Regions from separate parts of the Methylocystis sp. JR02 genome, predicted to be linked through region 2. Evidence: predicted binding sites of a transcription regulator. Region 2 holds the regulator's gene; each other region holds the start of a gene.
What was found. The regulator LexA, encoded in region 2, represses DNA repair genes until DNA is damaged. The targets are predictions, from matches to a motif close to TGTTCNNNNTGTGTTCNG.
Positions count from the first base shown of each region.

Region 1: a site for LexA is predicted at 1,537-1,554, ahead of QNA11_RS07335 (YifB family Mg chelatase-like AAA ATPase). Genes of this name have one in related genera too.
Region 3: a site for LexA is predicted at 1,712-1,729, ahead of recA (recombinase RecA). Genes of this name have one in related genera too.

Region 1 is NZ_JASIRC010000001.1:1,516,809-1,520,081, forward strand. Features, by position in the region: gene QNA11_RS07335 (YifB family Mg chelatase-like AAA ATPase) at 1-1,467, opposite strand, end outside; gene QNA11_RS07340 (lytic murein transglycosylase) at 1,638-2,450, shown strand; gene QNA11_RS07345 (hypothetical protein) at 2,510-3,273, opposite strand, start outside.
Region 2 is NZ_JASIRC010000001.1:174,114-177,386, reverse strand. Features, by position in the region: gene QNA11_RS00745 (ComEC/Rec2 family competence protein) at 1-1,135, shown strand, start outside; gene lexA (transcriptional repressor LexA) at 1,280-1,993, opposite strand; gene QNA11_RS00735 (L,D-transpeptidase family protein) at 2,367-3,273, opposite strand, start outside.
Region 3 is NZ_JASIRC010000001.1:3,368,176-3,371,448, forward strand. Features, by position in the region: gene alaS (alanine--tRNA ligase) at 1-343, opposite strand, end outside; gene recA (recombinase RecA) at 560-1,627, opposite strand; gene QNA11_RS15985 (hypothetical protein) at 1,769-2,284, shown strand; gene QNA11_RS15990 (DUF6460 domain-containing protein) at 2,304-2,705, shown strand; gene QNA11_RS15995 (hypothetical protein) at 2,943-3,170, opposite strand; gene QNA11_RS16000 (extensin-like domain-containing protein) at 3,218-3,273, opposite strand, start outside.

The DNA.
Region 1 (3,273 bases), 1.3 Mb from region 2:
CCGTTCGGCGCCATCGAGATCGGCGATGGTGCGGGCGAGTTTCAACACGCGATGGAAGCCGCGCGCGCTCAGGGCGAAACGATCCGACGCGTCCCGGATCAGCGCAGTCCCCGGGCCGTCGAGCTGCGCCACCCGCTCGATGACCGACGCAGGCGCAGCGGCGTTGGCGAGGACGCCCGGCAGTCCCAACGCCTCGTAACGCTCCCGCTGCAAGGCGCGGGCGCGGGCGACGCGCGCTGCAACCTCGCGCGAGCCTTCGGCCGGCGGCGGCAGGACAAGATCGGCGGCGCTGACAGCGGGCGCCTCGATCTGGAGATCGAAACGGTCGAGCAGCGGCCCGGACAGACGCGCCTGATATTGCGCCACGCACCGTTCATTGGGCTGCCGGCGGCAGGCGAAGCCGGGATCGAGCGCGTGGCCGCAACGGCAGGGGTTCATCGCCGCGACAAGCTGGAAACGCGCGGGATAAACCGCCCGATGATTGGCGCGCGCGATGGCGACCTCGCCAGTTTCGAGCGGCTGGCGCAGACTGTCGAGAACCTGCGGCTGGAACTCCGGCAATTCGTCGAGGAAGAGCACGCCATTGTGGGCAAGCGAAATTTCGCCGGGCTTCGCGTGGGTTCCGCCGCCAACGAGAGCGGCCATGGAAGCGGAATGATGCGGCGCGCGAAATGGCCGCCGGTCGGTCAGCTCGCCCCCGGCGATCTGCCCCGCGACCGAATGGATCATGGAAACTTCGAGCAGCTCGCGCGGCGTCAGCGGCGGCAGGATCGACGGGAGCCTTGCGGCGAGCATGGATTTGCCCGCCCCCGGCGGCCCGCTCATCAGCAGATTATGGCCTCCCGCCGCGGCGATTTCCAACGCCCGCTTGGCGCTCTCCTGCCCTTTGATGTCGGCAAGATCGGGAAGATCTGCGGCCCGTGCGCGCACCGCCGGCTCGGGCCGGGCCAAGACCTGCGTTCCTTTGACATGATTGACGAGCTGAATGAGCGAGCGCGGCGCGAGCACCTCCATCTCTCCGGAGGCCCAGGCGGCTTCCGGCCCGCATTCCTTGGGGCAAATCAGCCCCTGCCCCCGCGCATTGGCCGCCACCGCGGCCGGGAGCACGCCGGCGACAGGCGTCAGCGTCCCGTCGAGCGCGAGCTCGCCGAGGACGACAAAGCCTTCCAGCGCATCGGCCGGGATCGCGCCAATGGCCGCCATCACCCCCAGCGCGATGGGCAGATCATAATGGCTGCCTTCCTTGGGCATGTCGGCGGGAGCGAGATTTACGGTGATGCGCCTAGCGGGCAGAGCGAGGCCGGAGGCGATGAGCGCCGCCCGCACCCGCTCGCGCGATTCGGCGACAGCCTTGTCGCCAAGGCCCACGACATTGAAGACGACCGAGCCGGGCGCAATCTGGACCTGGACGTCCACCGGGCGCGCTTCGACGCCTTCGAAAGCGACCGTCGCCACCCTGACCGCCATAGCAATGCTCCCAGAAAACCACCGGCCGCCTGAAACAGAGCTAAATTAACTTTCGGGGCTTGATCGCGCAAGAACAATATACGAACATTCGAACGCTCGCTCGTAAGCTTGCCGCATTGTCAAATATGTTTAGGCTCCCTGGCGTTTCGGAGAGCCCGAGGAGGAGGCCGATGAAGAGATTATCGACAAGCCGCGCCGCCGCTAAGTTTTTGGCGGCGACGCTTGTTATCGGAGCGCTCGGCGTGGCGGCGCCGGCTCAGGCGGCGCGATGCGGCAATGGCGCGGGCGGCTTCGAGGCGTGGAAACAGGCGTTTGCCGAGGAAGCGCGCGGGCGCGTCGGCGCCGCGGGCATCGACGCCCTCATGGACACCCATTACAACTCCCCGACGATCGGCGCGGATCGCGGCCAGAAGAGCTTTCATCTCTCTCTGGAAGCCTTCATGACGAAGCGCGGCGCCTCGGCCATCGTCGCGCGCGGACGCCAGCTCAAACATTCGCAGGCCGCGCTCTTCTCCTCGATCCAGAGCCGCTATGGCGTGCCGCCGGGCCCGCTTTTGGCGATTTGGGGCATGGAGACGGGTTTCGGCGCGGTGCATGGCAATCAGCACGCGCTGTCCGCCGTGGCGACGCTCGCCTATGACTGCCGACGGTCGGACTATTTCACAGATCAGCTCTACGCCGCCCTCGAGCTGATCGACAATGGGAGACTGTCCGCCAGCGCCCGCGGCTCCATGCATGGCGAGATTGGCCAGACGCAGTTTCTGCCCAAGAACATTTTGCAATATGGCGTCGGCAATCTGGACAACGCCTCGGCGGCGCTGATGTCCACGGCGAATTTCCTGCACGCGCATGGCTGGCGCGCGGGGGCGGGCTATCAGCCGGGAGAGCCCAATTTCGAGGCGATCCAGGCCTGGAACGCCGCCTCGGTTTATGAAAGAGCCATCGCCATCATCGGCCGCCAGATCGACGGCGGCGGCGAATAGCTCGAGTTGAATTGCTAAGTCCGCCGCGTCGAAAACGGCGGACTTACATGGATGTCGACCTATTCTGCGGCGGTGCTGTACCTGTCGGTCTCGTCCCGTTCCTCGGCTTTTTCTCCGTCGGTCTCGGCCGCCTCTTCTTCAACCGTCTCTCGGGACGGGTCCGCGTCCGGGTCGGGGCCGTCGATCGGCGGCAGCGGCGGCGTCTTGAAAGCCGCCGCGGCGGTGGCGATCTGCGGCGGCGGCTTGCGGCCGCGATGCACGAGATAAATGAGGAAAGCGGCGACGACGCCAAGGCCAAGCGTCAGATAGATCGGCAGATCGCGCATGAAAGTGCGATCGACCGAGAAAGGAAAGCGCGACACCCATTGCTCGCCGTGGTCGCCGGTCACGGTCACGATGCCGACGAAATAGCCGCCCTCCTTGAAGGTGTGCTCGAAATTCACCGTACCGGTTGGATAGAGCTTGGGCGGCTGGTAGGCGACGGTCGCCGCCTCGAGATTCTCGTTCTCCTTTTCCGGGCCGCCCACGTCCTTGACGATACGGATCTCGATCTTCATGTCGCGGAGCTCTTGCTGCTCCGCGTCGAGCACCATGATGATCGGGCCGGTCGCGGGGATGTCCTCGCAGAACTCGTTTTTCGAGGCCTCGGGCAAATAGCCCGTGAAGTTCATGACGTCGGGGCCGATGTACAGCCGGCAGCGGCCTTCGGCGGCGCCCAGGCGCCCATGCGCCTCTGCCGGCGCAGCGAAGAGCCCTGTGAAAGCCAGAGCGCCGGCGGCCGCAAAAGTTCGGAGCAGCCTCATGTAGCTATGAAACGACGTCG
Region 2 (3,273 bases):
CGCGCTCGCCGCCTTCGCCGTCATGGCCGTCGAGCCCGAGGCGATCATGGGCGCGAGCTTCCAGCTTTCCTTCGCCGCCGTCGCGGCGCTCATCGCCATCTACGAATGGCGCGGCGACCAGCTCACCGAGAGAAGCGCGCGCACGCTCGGGGTTGGCCTGCGCAGCCGCCTCGCCGAGTGGCGAGAGACGATCGCCGAGCGCCTGTTGCACGGGCCGGGCGCGGCGCTTGTCGCAACGCTTTGCGCGACCTCCGCCACCGCCTCCTTCATGGCCTACGATTTCCACGAGTTGAGCCCTTATGTGCTCATCGGCAATCCGATGACGCTGATGGCGATCGAGTTCTTCGCCGTGCCCTGCGCTTTGATCGGCGCGGCGCTCTACCCCTTCGGCCTCGACGGTTTCATCTGGCGCTACCTCGAGATGGGGATCAATCTCGTGATCTGGCTCGCCGGCCTCATCGCCAACGTGCCTGGAGCGAGCCTGCATGTGAAGGCCTTCGCGCCCTGGTCGATGGTTTTTCTGGCGCTCGCCGTTCTATCGGCGGTTCTGTGGCGAACATGGCCGTGGCGGGCGACGGCGATCCCGCTCGCTTTAATCGGCCTCATGGGGGCGACGAACGCCGAGCGCTTCGACATCGCCATTCCCGCGACGGGTGAGGCGGCGGCTTTGCGCAGGCCGTCGGGCGAGCTCGCGCTGCTCGGCAAGAAACCCGGCGCCTTCGCCGCGGAACAATGGCTGCGCGCCGACGCGGACACGCGCGCCGTCGACGAGGCGAAAGCGGCGTCCTGCGACGACTATGGCTGTATCGGCAAGGCCGCCGATGGGAGGATCGTCGCACTGGCGACGTCCCGCGCGGCGCTTCTCGAAGACTGCGCCCGCGCCGCAATCATCGTCACGCCGCTGCGGGCGCCGGAAGGCTGCGAAGCGCCGATCGTGATCGACCGGCGCAAGCTGGCGGAAACCGGCGCGGTCTCGCTACGAATTCTGGAAGGCGGCGCGGTCGCGTGGACGACGGCGCGAGGCGTCGACGAAGACCGGCCCTGGTCGCCGAAACCCGCGCAGCAGATCCGACGCGCGGTGGCGCAGGAGGATGAAAGCGCTGAGGAAGCAGAGCTTGCAGAGCCGCTGGAGTAATCGCGTGAGAGGCGGGTTGGGAATCCATGCGAAAACCACCGACCGTCATTGCGAGCGAAGCGAAGCAATCCAGGGCCGCGATGGCTGCCCCTGGGTTGCTTCGTCGCTTCGCTCCTCGCAATGACGACGGGGTGACTGTGGATGTCAGTACTTCCGCAGCAGGCTCACCAGCTTGCCCTGGATGCGCACCTTGTCCGGCCCGAAAATGCGCGTCTCATAGGCAGGGTTCGCCGCCTCCAGCGCGATCGACGCGCCGCGCTTGCGTAGCCGCTTCAACGTCGCTTCCTCGTCCTCGATCAGCGCGACGACAATGTCGCCGGTGTCGGCATAGTCCTGTTTCTTGATGACGACCGTGTCGCCGTCCAGAATACCAGCCTCGATCATGGAGTCGCCGCGCACTTCCAGCGCGAAATGCTCGCCGCTCGATAGCATCTCGGGCGGCAGGCTGATGGTATGGCTGCGGCTTTGGATGGCTGAGATCGGCGTGCCGGCGGCGATGCGGCCCATCACGGGAATCGCGACCTGTTGATTCGCCTCGTCCTCCCCGCGCTCGTGCAGCGGCCGAACGCGGCCCAGATTGCCTTGAATGACCGACGGCGAGAACTTCCCGCCGCGCGCGGCCCCGCCGCCCCTGGGCGTCGCCGATTCGGGCAGCCGCAAAACCTCGAGCGCGCGCGCGCGATTGGGCAGGCGCCGGATGAAGCCGCGCTCCTCGAGAGCGAGAATAAGCCGGTGAATGCCGGACTTCGAGCGCAGATCGAGCGCGTCCTTCATCTCGTCGAAAGACGGCGGAACGCCGGTTTCCTTCAGCCGCTCGTGGATGAAACGCAGCAGATCGCTCTGTTTCTTTGTCAGCATAATCCGCCCCTCGCGACACGAACCGCCGCGCGCCTCGCCCTCAGGCCGCGAGCCTCAAAACAAATCATGAACGATTTATAGGCGTTCCCTGTGCGTTCCGCAACAACTATTGCCGAGGCCGGGTTAACAAAGGCTTTTCAAAAGGAAAGCCGCGCCCGAGCGGGTAGCGCTCAATTATTCGCAAAGCGGCGTCGACGCCCCTCGCGCTTCGAGACGCCTGCTGCACAGGCTCCTCAGCATGAGGGGCTTTTTGCATCTGCGCCAAACACTTAGGCCTCATCCTGAGGAGCGAGCGACGCTCGCGTCTCGAAGGACGAGGCCGCCTAGGAGGTTTACCGACAATCTGAGTCGCGCCGGGACGGGGGGCGGCGCCCTACTTCTTCGGGTTGAGCGCCTTCTTGATCGACGCCGTCGGCCCGTTTTCGTCAGCCAGCGCCGACATTTCGCGGTGAGGCTCCGGCGCAAGCGCGCGGACGACGGTCGAGGCTTCGTGGCTTTGCGCCGCAGCCTTGGCGGCGGCCATGGTCACCACCGGGGATTTCGTCGCGAGCTGCTGGGCGGATTTGTCGACGGCGCGCGCCGGCTTCTCTTCGAGCGCGATTTCCGTCGGCCCCGTCAGCGCCTCGGGCCGGCTGGCCTCTCCCGCCTTCGAGGCGAAGCTCGGATGCTGGCCGCCGTCCTCATAGACGACGCGCACCGGCTTCACGCTCTGGGAAAGCTCGGCGATCTTCTCGTCGTCCTTCGCGGCCTTGGCGGAGACGCTGGCGACGAGATCGGGGTCGCGCTTGAGAGGCGGACAGGCCGAGACCGGGTCCATGGCGCCGCCCGGCGTCGCATTGAAGACATAGCGGCGGCCGCAGAAAGCCACCTGCGGCTCCTGCTTCGTCACCTCGAAAACGTCGTTGCCTTCCTTGAGGTTTTTCCAGAAGCCGATATTCGCGTCCAGCCGGTGCTTGGCGAGGTTTTCCGCCGTCATGCGGAACGGATAGGACTGCATCTGGATCGCGCGCTGGCCGCCGTCGAAGCTCGAGCGGGCGATGGCGTAGATTTCGGCGATCTGCGCGTCGGTCATGGAGAAACAGCCGGCCGAAGAGCAGGCGCCATGCACCATGATCGTGCCGCCCGTATGGCCCAGGGCGCGGTCGAGCTGGTTCGGATAGCCGACGTTGAAAGAGAGATAATAGGACGAGTTCGGGTTCATCTGGGCCGGGGTGATCGAATAGAAGCCCTCCGGCACCTGACGGTCGCCTTCCTGCGTCTTGGGGCCGAGCTGCCCCGAC
Region 3 (3,273 bases), 3.2 Mb from region 2:
TGATCAGCCCCCAGGCGAGTTCGATCGCGCCTTCCTTGAAATAATCGCCGAAGGAGAAATTCCCCAGCATCTCGAAGAAGGTGTGATGCCGGGCAGTATAGCCGACATTGTCGAGGTCATTGTGCTTGCCGCCGGCGCGCACGCATTTCTGCGCGGATGTCGCGCGCGCCTGATGGCGCTTCTCGACGCCGGTGAAGACGTTTTTGAACTGCACCATCCCCGCATTGGTGAACATCAGCGTGGGGTCATTGTGCGGAACGAGCGGAGAGGACGCGACCTTCTCATGGCCATTGCGGACGAAGTAATCGAGGAAGGTGGAGCGTATCTGGTTGACGCTGCTCATTATGCGTCTCTCTCGGGCGCGACCGGGATGCCCCGATCATATGGTGATTGGTAAGCCGGACGAAAGCGCGTCCGGCGGGTCCGTGCCGCCTCGGCTTTACGAGGCGTGTGTCTGTCGCCGGGCGATATGCCAGTCCGCAAGCTTTTCGGCAATGAAAAAGGCCCGCAGGGCGGGCCTTTGAAAACCGGGAGATACGAGCGGGGAGGGGCAGTCCGCCTATTCCTTGTCGTCGCCGTCGGCGGCATCCAGAATTTTCTCGGCAATAAGGCCCGAGTTCTCGCGGATCGCTTGCTCGATGCGCTGTGCGGCTTCCGGGTTCTGGCGCAAAAAGCTTTTGGCGTTTTCGCGGCCCTGGCCGAGGCGTTGGCTGTCGTAGGAGAACCAGGCGCCTGATTTGTCGACAACGCCGGCCTTCACGCCAAGATCGATGAGCTCGCCGAGCTTCGAGACGCCTTCGCCATACATGATGTCGAATTCCACCTGTTTGAAAGGCGGGGCGACCTTGTTCTTGACCACCTTGACACGGGTCTGATTGCCGATGGTTTCGTCGCGCTCCTTGATGGCGCCGATGCGGCGGATGTCGAGACGAACCGAGGCGTAGAATTTCAGCGCATTGCCGCCCGTCGTCGTTTCCGGCGAGCCATACATCACGCCGATCTTCATGCGAATCTGGTTGATGAAGATGACGAGCGTGTTGGAGCGGGCAATGGAGGCGGTTAGCTTGCGCAGCGCCTGGCTCATCAGGCGGGCCTGGAGACCGGGCTGGACCTCGCCCATTTCGCCTTCGATCTCGGCGCGCGGCGTCAAGGCGGCGACCGAGTCGATGACGAGCACGTCGACCGCGCCGGAACGCACCAGCGTGTCGGTGATCTCCAGCGCCTGCTCGCCAGTGTCTGGCTGAGAAATCAGCAGCTCGTCGAGATTGACCCCGAGCTTGCGGGCGTAGACCGGGTCGAGCGCATGTTCGGCGTCGACGAAAGCGCAGACGCCGCCAATCTTCTGCGCCTCGGCGATGACGTGCAGGGTCAGCGTGGTTTTGCCCGAGGATTCCGGCCCGTAAATCTCGACGATGCGACCGCGCGGCAGGCCGCCGACGCCAAGCGCGATGTCGAGGCCGAGCGAGCCGGTGGAAATGGTCTCGATCTCGACGGCTTTTTGATTCTTGCCGAGCCGCATGATCGAGCCCTTGCCGAAGGCGCGCTCGATCTGCGACAGGGCGGCGTCCAACGCCTTGGTCTTGTCCACGGACGATCCTTCCACGAGGCGGAGATTAGCTTGGCTCACGGCTGAAATCCCTTCTGGCATGATTTCAATGGCGGGGGCAACAACAACTCTGGCGCAATTGTGCATGATTTGTTCTCAAAACCAAGTTCTTTTTTTGTTCGCGTGAATATAAAAGCCGAGAAGGCGACTGCTACCGTGACCATGGGAGCCTCGCCGCCATCGGGCGCAGGTCGCGATATTGACGCGGGCCTTGCCGCTTCCCATCTGCGGGCCATGCGCCCTCGCATCCCCGCCGTCATGCCCTCCGTTGTCGTTCGCTCGGCGCTTCTGGTTTTGGCGCTTGCGCCCTTTGCTGCGCGCGCCGATGACGCTCCCCCGTCAATTATCGCGCCGGAAACCGAACGCTTCACGCTCCAGCCCGCCGATGGCGGGTTTTTGCGGATGAACAAGGACACGGGCGCGGTTTCCTTCTGCTCGGTGAAGGAAGGCGTCTCCGTCTGCCGGCTCGGCGCTGACGAGCGCACGGCTTTTGAAGCCGAGATCGAGCGTCTTCGCGCCGAAAACACGCGGCTGAAGGCTGCGGGCGTCGCGCCGCGCAGGCCCTCGACGCTGCCCGATGAACAGGAGTTCGAAAAGGCGCTTTCCTTTACCGAGCGGTTTCTGAGACGCATAATGCGGCTCTTCAAGGAGGAAGCGCCGACGGGAGGCGCGCTATGAGCGCAGGAGCCATGCGCCGATGACCGATGAGAGCCCCTTCTCCAATTGGCCCCATCTCGATAAGAAACCGCCGCGCCCCGAGCGCGAATATTTGATCCTCCCCGGCGCTGCCGAAGCGGAACGCACTACGGAACCCTTGCACATGGCGTCGAATAACGGGCTCGAAAATTTCCTCGGCGGCTCGCCCCTCAATGTGGTCGTGCGGCTTTTCTTCATCTCGCTTGTCGTCGGCGCTTTGCTGATGTGGCTGGAATTGCGGCCGATCGACATTCTGCATGGCGTGCAGGCCTTTATCGACCGCATCTCGTCGTTGGGCCTGGGAGCGGTGAAGGAGCTTTTTAGCTATGTGCTGGCGGGCGCCGTGTTTGTCGTGCCGGCGTGGCTCGTGCTGCGGCTGATGAACATGGGCGGGCGGCGGTAGGCCGCTGGCCTCAAAAGCCTTGCTCGTCCGCGAAGCCTTGTACGAAATCCGCTTGATTGGTTCGCTGTCATTCCCGACGCTCGCGTCGTTTGGACACAGAGGAAATCACCGCCGTCATTGCGAGGAGGCGGAGCCGACGAAGCAATCCAGGGCTGCATCGCTGCTCTGGATTGCTTCGCTTCGCTCGCAATGACGGGCGCTGAATAACCCATGCGAGCTATTCAAGCGGAAACGGTATCACGGACCGTGCTTTGCCCAGACGGACCGGACCTGAGCTTCGGTGGCGAATTCTCCTCGCGTCGCGGCCGCTTTCGAACGGGCGATCGCCGCCTTTTCCTCCGGCGACAACAAAACCGGGGAGCCGCCCTCGCCGGTCAGCTCGATTATCATACGCGCGATCTTGTCCTGATCCTGTGGCGGCAGGCTGCGCAGGACCCCAATCGCTTCGTCGAGGAGCTTTGTCATCGGGGCAGAGCATTTAGCGCGGCGATCGCGCGGTGAAGCCGGTCGGCCTATCGCCGTCTTATTGTCGAGGTCAGATCGTCCGGATCGTAGCGCCGCGGCGGCA